3 regions of the Pseudoselenomonas caprae genome follow, and region 2 is predicted to be linked to each of the others. Evidence: riboswitches for the same ligand, from Rfam matches in the RefSeq annotation. Region 2 holds a riboswitch; each other region holds the start of a gene.
What was found. Region 2 has a riboswitch for ZMP and ZTP ahead of FZ041_RS03630 (xanthine phosphoribosyltransferase). Riboswitches for the same ligand answer to the same signal wherever they lie in the genome.

Region 1: another riboswitch for ZMP and ZTP. It lies ahead of FZ041_RS05915 (phosphoribosylaminoimidazolecarboxamide formyltransferase); the one in region 2 lies ahead of FZ041_RS03630 (xanthine phosphoribosyltransferase).
Region 3: another riboswitch for ZMP and ZTP. It lies ahead of FZ041_RS04920 (L-lactate MFS transporter); the one in region 2 lies ahead of FZ041_RS03630 (xanthine phosphoribosyltransferase).

What each region holds. Positions count from the first base shown of each region.
Region 1 covers NZ_VTOZ01000009.1:62,714-68,556, reverse strand. The annotation lists gene FZ041_RS05925 (homocysteine S-methyltransferase family protein) at 1-497, shown strand, start outside; gene pfkA (6-phosphofructokinase) at 552-1,514, opposite strand; ZMP/ZTP riboswitch at 1,722-1,798, shown strand; gene FZ041_RS05915 (phosphoribosylaminoimidazolecarboxamide formyltransferase) at 1,852-3,024, shown strand; gene FZ041_RS05910 (putative bifunctional diguanylate cyclase/phosphodiesterase) at 3,118-5,271, opposite strand; gene FZ041_RS05905 (hypothetical protein) at 5,360-5,843, opposite strand, start outside.
Region 2 covers NZ_VTOZ01000005.1:78,713-84,555, reverse strand. The annotation lists gene FZ041_RS03640 (OPT family oligopeptide transporter) at 1-726, opposite strand, end outside; gene FZ041_RS03635 (nucleobase:cation symporter-2 family protein) at 919-2,271, opposite strand; gene FZ041_RS03630 (xanthine phosphoribosyltransferase) at 2,291-2,866, opposite strand; ZMP/ZTP riboswitch at 2,918-3,000, opposite strand; gene FZ041_RS03625 (sirohydrochlorin cobaltochelatase) at 3,147-4,142, opposite strand; cobalamin riboswitch at 4,285-4,464, opposite strand; gene FZ041_RS03620 (PLP-dependent aminotransferase family protein) at 4,551-5,843, opposite strand, start outside.
Region 3 covers NZ_VTOZ01000007.1:90,104-95,946, forward strand. The annotation lists gene FZ041_RS04905 (amidohydrolase family protein) at 1-814, opposite strand, end outside; gene FZ041_RS04910 (carboxylesterase family protein) at 843-1,376, opposite strand; gene FZ041_RS04915 (nitroreductase family protein) at 1,373-1,945, opposite strand; gene FZ041_RS04920 (L-lactate MFS transporter) at 2,042-3,253, opposite strand; ZMP/ZTP riboswitch at 3,331-3,412, opposite strand; gene FZ041_RS04925 (hypothetical protein) at 3,487-3,846, opposite strand; gene FZ041_RS04930 (UxaA family hydrolase) at 4,023-5,534, opposite strand; gene FZ041_RS04935 (tagaturonate reductase) at 5,531-5,843, opposite strand, start outside.

The DNA of each region.
Region 1 (5,843 bases), on a different contig from region 2:
CTGATATCGGTGAGGACTTCGGTGCTGGCCGCATGTTCCTGCCGCAGGTACTGCTCTCAGCCGAGACCATGCGCGCCGCCTTCAACAAGCTCAAGGAACTGCTGCCAGCCAGCAGCGAGGCCGACAAAGGAACCGTCGTCATCGCCACGGTCAAAGGTGACGTCCATGACCTCGGCAAGAACATCACCGGGGCCCTGCTCGCCAATAGCGGCTTCCGTCTCATCGACCTCGGCAAGGACGTCGACTCCACTGAAATCGTCAGAGCCGCTATCGAAAGCAAAGCCGACATCGTTGGCCTCTGCGCCCTGATGACGACGACGATGGTGCAGATCGACAAAGTCATCGCCGACCTCAAAGCCGCTGGCTGTCCAGCAAAAGTGATGGTTGGCGGTGCCGCCGTCACTCAGGAATATGCCGACAACGCCGGTGCTGACGCCTACGCCGCCGACGGCGTGAAAGCTGTCAAGCTTGCCAAGGATATGCTTGGCATCGATTAAGAGACAAAAAAATCGCGATTGTTTCACGTGAAACAATCGCGATTTTTATATTGCTTAGAACAATACCTTAGCCAGATGCAGATATTCCGGATCGAGTTTCTTTTTGTTGTTGACCGAATCATGCAGGTCGATGGATACGACGCGGCCCTTGCTGAAGCCGAAGACGATATCCGAGAGCCCCGAGATCAGTGCCAGAGCAGCCTGCTCGCCGAGCTGGCTGGCACGCACGCGGTCGATGACCGACGGGGAGCCCCCACGCTGGATGTGGCCCAGTACCGATACGCGGGTATCGAGTTCCGTCTTCTTCGCGATGTAGTCACCGATTTCCTGGCCGCTGCCAGCACCCTCAGCAACAACGACGAGGATGTAACGCTTGCCTTCCTGATAAGCAACCTTCATATCCTCACAGATCTTATCCAGATCGAACGGGGACTCCGGTACGAGGATGTACTCCGCACCGCCCGAGATACCCGAGACGAGTGCCAGCCAGCCCGAGCTGCGGCCCATGACTTCCATGACGATGACGCGGCGATGTGCCGAAGCCGTATCACGGAGCTTGTTGATGGCATCGATGATCGTGTTGGCAGCCGTGTCGCAGCCAATCGTGTAATCAGAGCCCCAAACATCGTTGTCAATCGTGCCCGGCAGACCGACGATAGGAATGCCCGTCTCCTGCGAGAGCAGCGAAGCACCGCGCAGCGAGCCGTCACCACCGATGACGCAGAGGCCCTGGATGCCGCGGTCAACGAGATGCTGATAGCCGAGCATACGGCCCTCCGGCGTCTTCCAGCGGTTGCAGCGAGCCGTACCAAGGAACGTACCACCGCGCTGGATGATGTCGCCGACGTCCTTGGACTTCATCTCAAACATATCTTCTTCAAGCAAGCCATGATAACCATCACGGATACCCCAGACTTTCACACCCTCATAGAGTGCCGTACGAACAACCGCACGGGCTGCCGCATTCATTCCCGGGCTGTCGCCACCGCTGGTCATGACTGCAATGCTCTTTAACATAATCGAAGTCCCCCTTGAATATGAGAAAATTGTAACATAGTACGCCAAAATAGAAATTCTTACCAAACCTTATCATACCATAAATCCGGCAAATCTAACAGGGTTTTTCCCACGGGAAAAATCAATTAACCTAATTTTTTGAGCAGGTTCATCAACTTGTCTTCTGCCACTTGACAAAAAGCCCGTATGATGATAGATTGACTATTGTAAATGCTGTGCGACTGACGGAAGTGGATCACCACAGGGAGCACAGGGAAGAGAAGCCGACCGTCTGGGCGTATAGCCTGGATTCGTGTCGGCTTTTTTCGTTATTTGATGGGAAAAGGAGAACCTTGCAATGAACGAAATGGAACTCAAATACGGCTGCAACCCGAATCAGAAACCAGCCCGCGTATTCATGAAGAACGGCGACCTGCCGTTCCAGGTGCTCAATGGCAAACCGGGCTACATCAACCTGCTCGATGCCATGAACAGCTGGCAGCTCGTCCGTGAGCTCAAGGAAGCCACAGGGCTGCCAGCCGCCGCCTCCTTCAAGCACGTCAGCCCGGCTGGCGCGGCCGTAGCCGTTCCGCTCTCAGAGACGCTCCAAAAGGCTTACTTCGTCGAGGGTGTAGAGCTTTCACCGATTGCCACGGCCTATATCCGTGCCCGCGGTGCTGACCGCATGTCGTCTTACGGCGACTTCGTTGCGCTGTCGGATGAATGCGATGCCCAGACGGCATCCTTCCTCCAGCGCGAGGTTTCTGACGGCATCATTGCACCGTCTTACTCCGACGCCGCCCTCGAGATCCTCAAGACCAAGCGCAAGGGCACCTATCTCGTCCTGCAGATGGACCCGGACTACAAGCCCGAGCCCATCGAGACCAAGCAAGTCTTCGGCATCACCTTCGAGCAGCAGCGCAATGAGATTGCCATCACCGAGGACTGCCTCAAAGAAATCCCGACGCAGAACAAGGACTTGCCAGCCGCAGCCAAGCGCGACCTGCTGATTGCGCTGATCACGCTCAAATACACCCAGTCCAACTCCGTCTGCTATGCCAAGGATGGCCAGGCCATCGGCATCGGTGCCGGCCAGCAGTCCCGCGTCCACTGCACGCGTCTGGCGGGCAGCAAGGCAGATATCTGGTATCTGCGCCAGGCCCCTCAGGTTCTTGCGCTGCCGTTCCGCGAGGATGTACGCCGCCCGGACCGCGACAATGCCATTGACGTCTATGTCGGCCCCGAGTACCGGGATCTCTTGGATGGCGACAACTGGAAGCGCGTCTTTACCGAGAAACCGCCAGTCTTCACCGAGGAGGAAAAACAGGCCTGGCTGGCTACACAGGCAGGCGTAGCCCTCGGCTCCGACGCCTTCTTCCCGTTTGGCGACAACATCGAACGCGCCCGCAAGAGTGGCGTTGCCTATGTTGCCCAGGCCGGCGGTTCCATCCGTGACGACAATGTCATCGAGACTTGTGACAAGTACAACATGACCATGGCCATGACGCACATCCGTCTGTTCCATCACTAAGGCCTATTCTATCGTTACCCCGTTCTTACACATACACACAAAAGGTGCTGGTCAAGAATGATTCTTGACCAGCACCTTTTACATTGCCAGGATTCAATCCAGCACCTCACCCGGTGTCACGGGATTCAGGCTGCTGACCCCATCCATATCGCGCACACAGGATAGGCAGCAGTCTATGCCGCCCAGCTGGAACGGTATCAGCAGATAGATCTTAAGCCGTACCTCACCAGCGTCATTGCGCGAGTGGAAAAAGGCCGTGAAGTGATCGCGCCTTACCTGCTCCTGCCGCTCCGCCAGCCGCGTCATATCATAGAACGCCAAGAACGCCTCACGCTCCTCAGGGACGATGTAGCGGTCAGCATAGAGCTCCAGGCTGCCCTTCACCGAATCGACTTCCGTCGTGATGCGGTTCTGCGTCTCATCGATATACACATTCTCCGCCCGTCCGGCACTGGACAGGAAATCGATGCGGGTAAATATCGACATGATGTGCCAGAGCGCTGCATGGACATCCACAGCGTCACGCTGCCGCTGTGCTGAAAGATTCACAGGTGCTACCACAAAGGCATGGACATCACGCACAGGATCCGTCGCGATGTGACGGCAATGGATCTTGCAGAAATTGCCATTGATGGAAAAATCGGCATTCTCCTCCATCCCCGACTGACGGCACCGTACGAGCAGCCGCTCCATCATGCGGTCACGATGCTCACGGCCGCTCCGGTACCGTGCGACAACCTCCTCCAGCGAAGCCAGCCCTATTCCCCTCAGATACTCCCGGTACGCCTTGTTCACATAGAGATAGCTGAAGCTGTCACGCGTATCGCCCTGCTCCACGATGGCCAGTGGCAGCTGGCTGATATGCCCCGTACGCTCCGCCTCCATATGCAGCGGAAAACTGCTGAGCACATTGACACTGCTTACCTGCTGATAGTATTCCGAGGAATCCAGCGGTTCGAACGTCAGCGTACTATCCTTCTTCGCATACGAATCGGCAGCTGGTGCCAAGGGCTGCGGCTTGCCGAAGAGGTACCCCTGGCAGGCTTCACAGCCTATGCACTTCAGGAATTCATATTGCTCCTCCGTCTCCACGCCTTCGGCCAGCGTATGCATGCCGATCTTCTTTGCCATATCCACAAGGGACTGAATGATGATGCCCGCCTTGCGATTCTTCCCAAAGTCACGCAGGAAGCGCATATCGAGCTTTATCATATCAAAATCGTATTCCTTGAGGGTATTGAGGGACGAATAGCCACTGCCGAAATCATCCATCCATACCTCATAACCTGCCGCCTGGAAGCGGGCCACCTGCTCCATCAGATTGCTGTCATCCTCGCTCAGCGCGCTCTCCGTTATCTCGAGCCGCAAGCGGTCACAGTCTACCTTATATTCCTGACGGATGCGCTCGATATCGGCAAATATGTCCGTCAGCTGGAAATCCAGCCGCGACAGATTTACCGATATGCGTGCCTCCTGCCAGCCCTGCCCATGCTCACGCACACGCCGGAAATCCTCACAGGCCTCGCGGATGATATAGAGATCCAGTTTATGGATGAGATGTGCACTCTCCAGCACCTCGATGAAGAAATTCGGCGGGATCATCCCATGTTCCGGCGACCGCCAGCGCGCCAAAGCCTCAAAGCCGATGACCTGCCGCGTCATCGTCCGGATTTCCGGCTGGTACCAGATCTCGATATCATGATGCTCGAGCGCACGGTAGAAATTGCTCACGACATAGTTCTTGAGCCGCAGTTTCTCCTCCAGCGAGGCATCAAAGACATCCCAGCCTTTGTCGTATCTTCCCTTGACGTTCTCACAGGCCAGCTTGGCCCTGTCCATGATCAGCGCCACATCCTGTATCCCTGCCGCAGGCACATAAAGTCCTGCCTTGACCTCCATCGCGAGATTCTGGTCGAAGTCATGGACAGCCTGACGGATATACTCCAGCCGCAGCTCGATATTCTTGTTCTCGACAGCGACCATGAAATGATCGTCGTTGAGACGGGCCAGCAGCGCATCAGGGAAAGCATCACGCAGAATGCTGGCTATGCGGCGCAGGAACTTATTGCCGCCTTGGAACCCATACTTTAAGTTGTACTCCTTGAAATTCTCGACATCAAAATACAGAAACGCGATATTGCCATTCGCATCTTCGCGCAGTAAATAGTGGGCATCCTCCATGAAATACATCATGGTGAACAGCCCCGTAACTTCATCCGTTTGGTTCTTGCGAATAAAATCTTTCATGATGACGCTCTCATTCTCGAAGTTATCCACATATATATCCACTAAACTGTGGATATGTTTATATTTTTGTGGATAAATATTAACAACGTTACAGCGATATCCGCAAATATTCTTCGATTGCATCGCGGAAGCTCATGTTGTCTCCGCTTGAGCCGCCGACATTCCTGTCCTTCATGACCTTCAATACGCCATGATAGATATCATCCTCAATGGAGCCCGGCACCAGATTCTCCCAATGCAGCGAGCTGTACGGGCGCTCCGTGATGGCATTGTCCGGCCGCCCCGTGACCTCAAGCTCACTGAGGAATTGGATCTGCCGTGTCTTCGGTCGGATGTAATAATGGCTGAGGAAATATTTCGGTGGGTAGCTATACTCCCCATCATCATCGATCTTCACCAGCCGCACCCAAGCATCCACGATATTTTCGGTTTCCGAATACGGAATCTTCATCCAACGCACATTCTTCGTATCCAGATAATAAGCGAAGCCATTATCCTTGAGCAGCAAGACATAGCGCTCCTGCTTCTGCTTTTCCTGGCTCTCCTTGGAAGTACTTTTCGCAGTATCAGTT
Region 2 (5,843 bases):
CGGCACGAAGCCCGCCCAGGCGATCAGGATACCGACGAGCATCGCCAGTCCCGAGGCAATGCCGATGAGATAGCCGGCACCGACCAGCGCCGTCGAATAGCCGATGGGGAACTGCGTCATGCCGCGGCCCACATGGAACCAGAGGGACAGTCCCCCCGAGAGGACCTGGAAGCCATTGGAAAGCAGCGCGACAACACCAGCCACGATACCGCCCGACATGATTTCCTTAAGGCCGCTGCCCTGCTTAGAAGCTGCCGCAGCATTGCTGCCGACCTTCAAGATCTCAGCCGCAGCCACGCCTTCCGGATAGGCCAGGTCGCTATGGACGACCATCGCGCGGCGCAGCGGGATCGTGAACAGCACGCCCAAGCAGCCGCCGCAGGCCGATACCAGCAGCGTCTGCCAGAATTCAAAGCCCTGCCAATAGCCGATCATCAGCATGCCGGGGATGATGAAAATGATGGCCGACAAGGTTCCTGCGGCGGAAGCCTGTGTCTGCACCATGTTGTTCTCAAGGATATTGGAATCCTTCGCCATCTTGAGGACCGCCATCGAAATCACCGCGGCGGGGATAGCCGAGGAAAAGGTCAGGCCGACCTTGAGGCCCAGGTAGACGTTCGATGCTGTGAAGATAACCGTCAGGATAGCACCGAGCAGCATACCGCGGACCGTAAGTTCAGGAAGCCGTAGATCGTGCTGCATAAACTCATTGTCATTTTGTTTCATCGTATGAATGCTCCTTATAGGGTAAATGTTTTTCGCAACTGTACACCTGTAATGTACAATCACAAAGAACATTATAGCACAATTAAAAGCGTCATAAAAGAGGTATATATGTATACATGTAACAAACGCATGACAAAAAACTGGCAGCCCCTTCTGTCTGGGACTGCCAGTTGCCGTCAGCGGGAGATTCCCTTAAAGATCGAAAGCTGCCTCGTGCTCCGACTCACTCTGCTTCGGCTTGCGCTCGCAGAGCAGTACGTTGAGCACAATGGCCATGATGCTGCCGATCGTGATGCCGCTGTTGCCGATGAGCTGCACCCACTGCGGGAAATGGCTGTAGAAGGACGGCACCCCCAGCGGGATAAGCGCCACAGCTACGCTGATAGCCACCACCATCGAGTTGCCCTTCTTCTGCAGATCCGCCTGCGAGAGCGCCTGCATGCCGCTTGCCGCTACCATGCCGAACATCGCCAGGCCAGCACCGCCGAGCACCATCGTCGGGATGCAGGCGACGACAGCCGCCAGCTTCGGGAAGAGCCCGAGGATCATCAGCAGCACGCCGCTGGTCGCCACGATATAGCGGCTGCGGATTCCCGTCATGCTGATAAGACCGATGTTCTGGGCAAAAGCCGTATACGGGAAGGTATTGAACACACCGCCCAGAGCCGTCGAGAAACCATCGGCCCGCAGGGCCTTGGTGAGCATCTCCTCCGTCATCGGCTTTTTGACGATCGAGCTGATGGCCATGACATCGCCCGTAGTCTCGGCCATCGTCACGAGCATGACCAGCGTCATGATGAGGCACGATACCGGCTCAAATACCGGCAGGCCAAAGGCAAAGGGCGTCGTGACACCGAGCACCGCCGCTTCGCTGACGGCATGGAAATCCACCATGCCGAAAGCAGCTGCAATCCCCGTGCCGATCACCAGGCCCAGCAGCACTGAAATATGCCCCAGGAATCCCTTGCAGGTGCGGTAGATGAAGAGGATGATTGCCAGCACCGCCAGCGACAGAGCGATGTTTGACGGGTCACAGTAATCAGCAGCCGCAGGATTCGGCCCCGTGATCCAGTTGACCGCTACCGGCAGCAGCGACAGGCCGATGATCGTGATGACCGAGCCCGTGACCACCGGTGGGAAGAACCGCAGCATCTTGCTGAAGAAATTGCTGATGATGAAGCAGGCAATGCCGGCAAAGATAGCCGAGCCATAGACGACCTGCAGGCCAGCTGCTCCGCCGCCATGGGTGTTCGCGATGATGATCATCGGCGTGACCGCCGTAAACGTGCAGCCCTGCACGATCGGCAGCTTCGCACCGATGACACCGCGGATGCTCAATGCCTGCACCAACGTAGCGATCCCGCAGGTGAAGAGATCGGCATTGATGAGATAAATGAGCTGCTCCGTCGAAAGCCCGATGGCCCCGGCAAGTACCAAGGGCACAGCTACCGCACCAGCATACATGGCCAGCACATGCTGAGCCCCGTAGATAAGCGTGCGCAAAAACGGCAGTTTCTGGTCAACCGGATGAATCGCGTTCGTCACAATGAATTCCCCCACAAATTTATTTCTCTACAAACGTAATCTTGCCATCGTCCAGCGAAGCAATGCTTGCCAGAGCCTCAAGGTGATACCCTTTGTCGATGATGCGCTGATGGCCGCGCTGGAAGGCCTTCTCGATGGCAATGCCGATGCCAGCCACCTTCGAGCCTGCCTCCTCAACGATGCTCGCCAGTCCCAGTGCCGCCTCGCCATTGGCCAGGAAATCATCGATGACCAGCACATTCTCACCAGCCGGCAGATACTTCTGCAGCACGATGATCTCTGACGTCTCTTTCTTCGTGAACGAGTAAACCTCATGCGCATAGACCGGCTCATGCATCAGCACCGATTTCTTCTTGCGCGCAAAGACCAGCGGTACGCCGAGCTCCATAGCCGCCATGACACCGATGGCAATGCCCGATGCCTCCACCGTCAGCACACGGTCGATGCCCGCATCGCGGAACAAACGCGCAAACTCCCTGCCCATCGCCAGCGACAGCTCCGGATCGATCTGATGGTTCAAAAACGAATCCACCTTGAGCACGTTGCCCGGCAGGGCAATGCCTTCCTCCTGAATCTTTCTCTCCAGCAGTTCCAAAATAATCGTCCCTCCATGCTAACTAAAAATGCCGACAGTCCGAGCCCCCTAAAAAGGTGCCCAGACGGTCGGCATTTTCCCGAACTGCACGGCCCGTGGTCAATTCCACTGAACCGTCAGCCATGCAGTTTCGTTGCTATCAGATTATACGCTAATTATAAGTATTTATCCCCGCTGCGTCAAGAAAAATGTCCGCGATTTACGGATTTCTTTGCGAAGAATGCACCTAAAAAAGACGCGTGAGCTATGCCCACGCGCCTCGCTTACCATAAAGATGGTCTTATTTTGCCTCCAGTGCATTCCATGCATCGTTTGCACGGGCAACATAAAGGTCACGGATGTTCTTGTTCTCGCCAATGCCATGGATGTAGGCATCCACCTTGAAGCCCTCTTTGACCAGCATGGACTTATGCGAATCTTCCTCATCGCCAGCCATATCGTTGTTGGCATGGTCACCAGCAACCATCATCAGCGGCATCAGCGTAACGTGTTTGATGCCGTTCTTCTTGAGCTTCGGCATAACAGTCTCGAGGGACGGCCAGCCTTCAACCGTATAGACATAGACGTTCTTATAGCCCATCTCATCGATTTTTGCCTGGATGACCGAGTAATACGCATTCGAAATGTTCGGCGTACCATGAGCCATGATCAGGATAGCATCGTCTTTGCCCTGTTTCGGGAACTGGGAGGACAGCGCCTTGATGGTTTCCGTGACATCATCGGCCTGCTCTTCCTGGCCCTGCCAGTACATCAGCGACGTACCGAGCGTCATCTTCTTGAACTGGTTCTTGTAGTTCTGATAAACGCCCATGTCGTAGTTGTACTCCATGCCCGGGATGACATCGAGGGAAACGAGTGCTACGCGGCTGTAACCATCAGCCTTGAGCTGCTCGAGTGCCTCTTCCGGCGTCGGGAACTTGATGCCTTCCTTCTCCTGGACGCGCTTGATGATGATATGGGACGTATAAGCCGTGACAACCTTCACATTCGGATGAGCAGCCTTGATGGCATTGACCGTTGCATCGATGGTCTTAGCGCGCGTATCTTTGAACGTCGTGCCGAAGGTCATGACCACGATGGCGTCCTTATCCGCAAGGTTCTTGAGCTCCGGGTTCTCGTTCTTGAGCACACCGATCTCCGAAGCCGTCTTGAGTGCCATCGTCGGTTTCTTGACCTCCGGGTTCAGCTGATAAGCAGCCTCAGTCTGCGGAGCAGCAAAGCCCCAGGCAGCCGTGCAGGCAAGAGATACAGCCAATGCTTTTTTCCAGTTTTTCATGATGTGAATCCCCCTATTTCTTGGATAAATAGAAAAGGGCCTTTTGGCGCACCAAAAGACCCCTGCTATCCTGTGGTTGGATAGTCAGCAGTCCCCTTCCCATCGCTCGCAGGTGGCTTGACCGGTCAAATGACAAGTCAAAACGGTGACTTTCGGACAGGCAGTTCTTCTGGCTCGGTTCATCGCTCCCCTGCGCCTTCCCAGACATACATCCAGTGGCCATCTTGCAGGTTCGCTCCCCTCACAGCGGCGGGACCGCGCCGGTTTTGACCGGCTTTTCTCTTCGGCTGTCATAGACAGCACCTGTTCCCTGACTATGAAATTATATGCGTGATTTATATCACGGCTTTCATTATAGTGCATCAGAGAAGCGCTGTCAACGGCGGACACACAAAACACCCATCCGCCTCAATCCTCATCGAAGCCAAACAGATGCTTGAGGAAACTCTTCTTGTTGGCCGCATAGAGTTCCCGCGAATAATTGATGTTCTGGGAGCTGTACAGCGGGTTGATGATGTTCTTGCGCGGCAGCCATTCCTCGGAAAAAAGCGGCTTGGTGAATACGATTTCCGCCAGGGACTGGCGGATCTTGGCGATCTGCTTGGAGTCGAGATCCGGCACGATGGCCTTGGACAGCAGCCGCCCGACCTCGACCATCTCCTCTTCCTTTATGCCGCGGGTCGTCGGGATCAGGCTCGACAACCGCAGCGCAGGGATCGTCTTATCATCATCGAAGGTCATGATATTGTCGCATTTAACGATGAAGCCCGCCTGCTTGACCTGCGACAGGAAGGGGCCGCGGTCTTCACAATGCACCTCGGGGGCTACGTATTGGCTGTTCGTCCCATGATAGACGATATTGAGGCCATTGTCCTTGAGGGATTCCATCAGCGCATTGGCATTCTTCAGGCACTGCTGGCAATACTTGCCAAACTCCGGCGTCTCCGCCTCGCGGAATGCGATGCAGAGTGCCGCCAGGACATTCTCCTGCAGATATACATGCCCCGTATTGATGGCAATCTGGTTGAGGCTGTCCACATTCTCGCTGTTCGTAAGGATCACCGCGCTCTGGGGTCCGCGCAGCGTATCATGGGTGTAGAACGTCACCACGTCGGCATGGGGTACCGGCGAATGCATCAATTTCGCGGCTACCAGTCCCACGACCGCACTCATGTCCACCCATAGCACGGCCCCCACGCCATGCGCGATCTGCGCCAGCTTGCGGTAGTTGACATCCTTCGGATAATTCGTCGGCGAGAATATGATCATCTTGGGCCGGCACTCCTGCGCCAGCGCCTCGATATGGCGGTAATCCAGATGCTGCGTCTCCGGCTCGATGCTGTATTTCACGAAATTGTACTTCATATCCTCGGTATAGCAGTATTCCCGCTTGCGCAGGTTGAAGGACATGATGGTATCGCCAGTGTTGACGAAATTGTGGAAGACGATCTGCGACGCTGCGACCAGATTGTTGATGCGCACGATGGCCGCCTCGCTGCCAAACAACCGCTTCGCGCGCTCGATGGCCAGGGACTCCAGCCGGCTGCACGTCACCACATCGTGATAGTCCATATAGGTATTGCTGAGCAGGCTGCCCTTCAGATATGAGCAGAAGGGCGAGGCATAGTTCTCGTTCGGCAGCAGGGACAGCGTATAGCGCTGCGTCTTCAGTTCCATCTGGATAAAATCGAAGAGCTCGGG
Region 3 (5,843 bases), on a different contig from region 2:
CGAGATACATCGTATATCCTTCTGACAACAAGGTATCCTGAACCTTGCGCAAGGTTGTCCTGGCTCTGTCAGCCGTAAAGAGGTTATCACCGTCCAGGAATGCCCTTACATAAGTGGCTGCCTGCTCCTTCAGATAGCCTGTAGGCGTGCCGTCAGCTCCCATCACGATTTCGCCGCCTCTTATGTCATTTTCCTTTTTCAGTACAGTGCCATCTTCCTTCATAATGCCTGCATGGACCAGGGAAAGCGTGTTCACCAGGCTCTTATGGCCTTCCTCATCGATAAAGAATACCGGCAGATCCTTGCAAACCGCATCGATCTGCTGACGGGTAGGCATATTGCCCTTGAAAGTATCGAGGTTCCACCCTAAACCGAAAACAGCCTTGAAATTTGCGGCCTTGGCCTTCTTGACAGCCGCGGGAAGGATTTCTGTCAAAAACTTGTTTGCATCATCACTATCGCCAACCTGCGCTCCGATTTCGGTCATGGCATAAGCTATCGGATAATGGGCATGCCCGTTGCCGCAGCCAGGCATCACAAGCCCCTTGTCCGTATAGTCCACCACATCGGTCCTTCCTGCTTCGACCAGTGCGGCAGCGCCTTTCTTATCGCCTACATAGATGTATTTGCCATCCTTCACGGCAAAAGCCTCTGCCACCTTGTTGTTATCCGAAGTGAATATCTTGCCATAAACCACGAGGTCAGCCTTCGTCTTTTCGCTGCAACTGGCCAGCCCGCCAGTCCCGAGCATAAAGCCTAACACCACGATGCCTGCCAAAAGCTTCATGATACGCATGCGCATCCATTGCCTCATGATAGTTCTCCTTTCCCAGTCTTACTGGTCAAAATACATAGTATTTGGTAAGGAAATAGGTTCTGTCCCAATCCACGATCTTCCGCGAGGCTTCGCGTTCCGGATGGATATTGTTCTCGTCAAAGACCATCACTTGCTTCTGCTTCAGGTCGTAGAGCGGCCAAACCTTTGCCCTGCCATCGGGCGAAAGGTCTGCGCTAAGGGACGGATTGCCTGTCTTGGCGAACTGGACCCACATTTTGCGCATGGTCTTGGCAAAGGTCTGATCCAATATCCTGCCCGTGTCAGCGGTCATCTCGGGATGATTGAACACCGAGGCGAGCTCTATCGAATGCCCGCTTTTCACGATCGGCAGCGAGGATTCCGGCGTGAAATAGTACGTATATGATTTGCCGCCAGCCAGCGTCTGATTTTCCGACATACGGATGAGCGGCGCATTGAACCAGCTCTGGCTGAACAGCCGGCTGTCCCGCTCATAGGCTTCGCCCTTTATCTCGTCCATGAAACTTTCGATGCGCTTTTTCTCTTCCGCCGTCAGCTTGGCCAGGCCCCTTGAAGTCACGTCTGCACTTTGACCCGCTGCGCGATGTCTTCCTTCTCCTTAGGCTCCGGCCCGGCAGCGATGCCGCCAAACGGCATCTGGGCGATGAGTTTCCAGGAAGCCGGCAGGGCAAACAGGGTATGCACGGCCTCGTCAATGACCGGATTGTAGTGCTGAATACTAGCCCCGACCTCCAGGTCACGCAAGGCTGTCCAGACAGCAAACTGCAGCATGCCGTTAGCCTGCTGCGCCCATAGCGGGAAGTTTTCCGCATACATGGGAAACTGCCCCTGCAAGTTCCTTACAACATCCTCATCGTAGAAATAGAGCACCGTACCCGCGCCAGCCTTGAAGCCGTCAATCTTCTCACGTGCTACCTTGCCATCAAAGGCATCGTAAATCACGTCCCAAAGCACATCCTGCTTCCTGCCGAGCGCCACCACGACACGCGCCGACCTCATATTGAACGCATCAGGCGTCAGCTCTGTTGCCTGCTCCACCACCTCGCGGATTTTCTCTGCCGTGACCGGCAGCTCCTTATTGATCTGGTAATAGGTGCGGCGCTTGCCCATGGACTCCAAGATTCCCATAAAAAAACCTCCCTTAGCAATAAAATCTTTCCTGTCATACGCTAGTATTCGCGTCCGGATCCGAAAGTCCTGCCAAGGGAGGCCCACGATATTTCTTTAAGTATTTGCGGTCTTGACCACACCGGAGGTACGGCTGCCATGCAGCTTGAGCACCGTCGCCAGCAGGAAGTTCAGCACGAAGCAGCCGGCAAAGAACAGCAGCGTCGCCGTATAGCTGTGCGTATGCTCCCAGAACCACGAAACGATGGTCGGACCGGCCACGCCAGCAATGCCCCAGGCCGTCAGCACACGGCCGTGGATCGCGCTTAACTCACGCGTGCCGAAGATATCGGCAAGATAAGCCGGCATGCACGAAAAGCCGCCACCATAGCAGCTGATGATCAAAAACACGAGCAGCTGGAACGCCAGCGCATCGCTTGTGCCCGCCAGCAAGTAAAAAGCACCGGCCTCCAGCGCGAAAAAGGCCATATAGGTAAGCCCGCGCCCCAAATAATCCGAAAGCGTCGACCAGACAATGCGCCCGCCGCCATTTACGAGCCCGATGAGGCCGACCATCGACGCCGCCTGCGCCGCATCCATGCCCGCGGCCTGCTGGGCCATCGGCGAAGCCACCGCCAGCAGGCCGATGCCGCAAGTGATATTGACAAAGAACACCCACCAGAGCATGCCAAACGGCCAGGTCCTCACAGCCTCAGCAGCCGTGGCGCCATGCTGGATCTGCGTGACCTTTGCCATGCCAGCTGGCTGCACGGGCGGCTTCAGATAAAGCGCTGACGCCCCCATCAGCAGCATGTAGGCTGCGCCCAGCAGCAGGAAAGTGTCCACAAGGCCGGCCTTTGCCGTCAGCGCCTGCATGACAGGGCCGGCAATCAGCGCGGCAAAGCCGAAGCCCATGATGGCAAGCCCCGTCGCAAAGCCGCGGTGCTGCGGGAAATACTTGACGAGCGTCGATACCGGCGTGATATAGCCGACACCAAGGCCGATGCCACCGATGACGCCATAGAAAAGATACAAGAGCAACAAACTGTGCAAGTGCAGCGCCAGCGCTGTACCGAACATGCCCGTGCCAAAGAACAGCATGGCCAGCAGCCCGCTCTTCTTCGGCCCATGTTTTTCCACAAACCGGCCCAAGAAACCTGCCGACATGCCAAGAAACAGGATTGCCAGGGAAAACGCCCATGTCGTCTGCGCGAGCGTAGCCCCCAGCTGTGCCATAATCGGGCGCGTCAGGACACTCCAGGCATAGACGCTGCCGATGGAAATATGGATTCCCACCGCAGCCAAAGCAATGAGCCAACGATTCCGCATGAAAACCATCCTTTCTGCTGCCTGCGCAGCAACGAGAAAAAGAGCTTTCATCCAAACAAAAAACCGTCTGGACAAAAACTCTCTGCCCAGACGGTCGGCTTGTTAAACCTTGCAGTACATGTGGTCGATTCCACTAATCCGTCAGTCCTGCACGGCATTATCGACTTGTAAGCTTAGTTTAACCATTGACGTTTGACTTGTCAAGTCTTTTGCAGCTGCTGCCCATCTCGCGCTTAGAAGGACCCGCCATTTGCCAGCCATGCCTTCGCCGTATATTCGCTCAGGCCTACTGCATCGATGCGGAATACATTACCGCTCGAACCCGTGCGCAAATCCTTGACGCTTACATAACCGACCTGCGTCAGATAGCCGCCATTGAGTGCCTCGATGACATCATGGTCTTCGAGCGGATAATCGCCCGGGTATTCCACGATGGTGCCGACCGAATACCCTTCACAGGTATAGATCGCAACCTTCGGCCCTACTGAAGTATTGATCATGCCATCGATGCTTCCTCCCGAAACATGTGCCATGCAGATACTCGAAAGCCCCATCATCAGAACAGCCAGCAAAGTCATAATACGCGTTTTCATGATAAATTCCTCCTTGCATATCCCGCTGTGCGGTTTGGTTTGTTTTGCTATTTGTTCTTTATATCCCCGAGGTAGCCAAAGTGTTATAGACTTTTGCAAAAAAAATTTCGCTCTCATAAAAAAGCAGAGATTGCTCGCCCATCAACCAGAGACTCACTTGACATGTCAAAATTCTTCTATAAACAAACTCCGTCTTTGAAGATTGCCAATTCATGCTTATCCAGATGCTCCGATACTGTTTTTTCCTGTCCAGAAGCAACTGCCAGCATATAATTCCAAAATCGTTCTCCCAGTTCTTCTAATGATGCACCTTCCAGCAGCATCCCTGCATTGAAATCAAGCCAGTTCTTTTTCCGTGTTGCCAACTTCGAGTTGCTGGCAATCTTCACCGTTGGCACAGGCGCTGCAAACGGAGTACCACGCCCTGTCGTGAACAAGATCAACTGCGCACCCGCTGCGGCCAAAGCATTTGCTGCCACCAGATCGTTGCCAGGACTCTCAAGCAGCAGCAATCCTTGCGTCTTGTTTTTCACTCTCTGTCCATAAGCCAATACATCCGTAACCAGCGCCACGCCTCCTTTTTGCACACAACCCAAGGATTTTTCTTCCAGCGTGGTTATGCCACCAGCTTTATTGCCCGGCGATGGATTTTCATTGATTTGTTTTCCATAGCGCATATAGTATTCCTTGAAGCCATTGATAAGCTGCACAATCTTCTGAAAGATTTTTCCATTAACGGCCCGATTCATCAGCAAGGTTTCTGCCCCAAACATTTCGGGCACCTCGGTCAAGATTGCTGTTCCGCCAGCTGCAGCAACGATGTTGGACACCTGCCCTGCCAAGGCATTGGCCGTAATGCCTGAAAAGCCATCCGAGCCGCCACATTTTAGGCCAATGACCAGCTTGCTTGCCGGCTGCAAAGTACGCTGGCATTTATCGGCATAGTCAATCAACTCACGAATTGCCGCTACCCCTGCCTCGATTTCATCTTCACAATCCTGACATACCAAAAACTTTACCCTGCCCGCAGCAAAACTGCCAATAGCTTTTTGCATACTGGCAAGCGTGTTGTTCTCACAGCCTAAGGATAGTACCAATACCGCACCAGCATTGGGATGATGGACGAGACTTGCCAAAAACTGCTGCGTTTTCTCCAAATCCTCATCGATTTGCGAACAGCCATACGGATGATTAAAGGCAAAGATGCCATCAATATGCTCTTTGCCCGTCAGCATTGCTTGAGCCCGCGATTCTATTTCCCTGGCAATGGCATTGACACATCCAACTGTCGGTATGATCCAGACTTCATTACGTATCCCTACTTGGCCGTCCGGACGCTCATAACCCCAAAAACTTTTCTCCTTAGGCGCAAAACCATCCGGCTGCCATGCACTGTTTTTATTGGGTTCATAACGATAATCGACAAGTCCCGCCAACTTACTTTGCAGCCGTTCGGTATGAACCCACTCACCTGGTTCAATATTTACTTTCGCAGCGCCAATCGGAAAACCGTATTTTACCACATCACTTCCCCTGCTTATTGGCGCAATCGCTACTTTATGCCCAGCGGGGATACTTTCTTTGACCGTGATGGTTTTAGCACCTGCTGCAATCGCTTCGCCCGGTTGAAGTGATTCGATGGCCACAGCGACATTATCCTGCGGATGAATCTGCAAATACTTTTTCATGCCATATACTCTCCCAATTTCTTGATATACGACTTTATGCCCATCAGCTGCAATAACTCATAATGATGCAATACCGCATCATAAAAACCAGGAATTGTCCGCAGGTCTATGCCCCAAAAATCATCTGCCTGCAAAAATTTCCTGACATATACTTCATCGGGCAGTGCTGCCCAACTGGCCACACGATCAAGTTTTTCGGCATCATCGTGTATCTCATACGGCTTGCCGTTCCGATAACCAATCAGACAGCCATTGCCTTTCTCCACCGTATGATAAAAGGCCAGCAAGGCCGCCAAGGAAAAGGTTAAC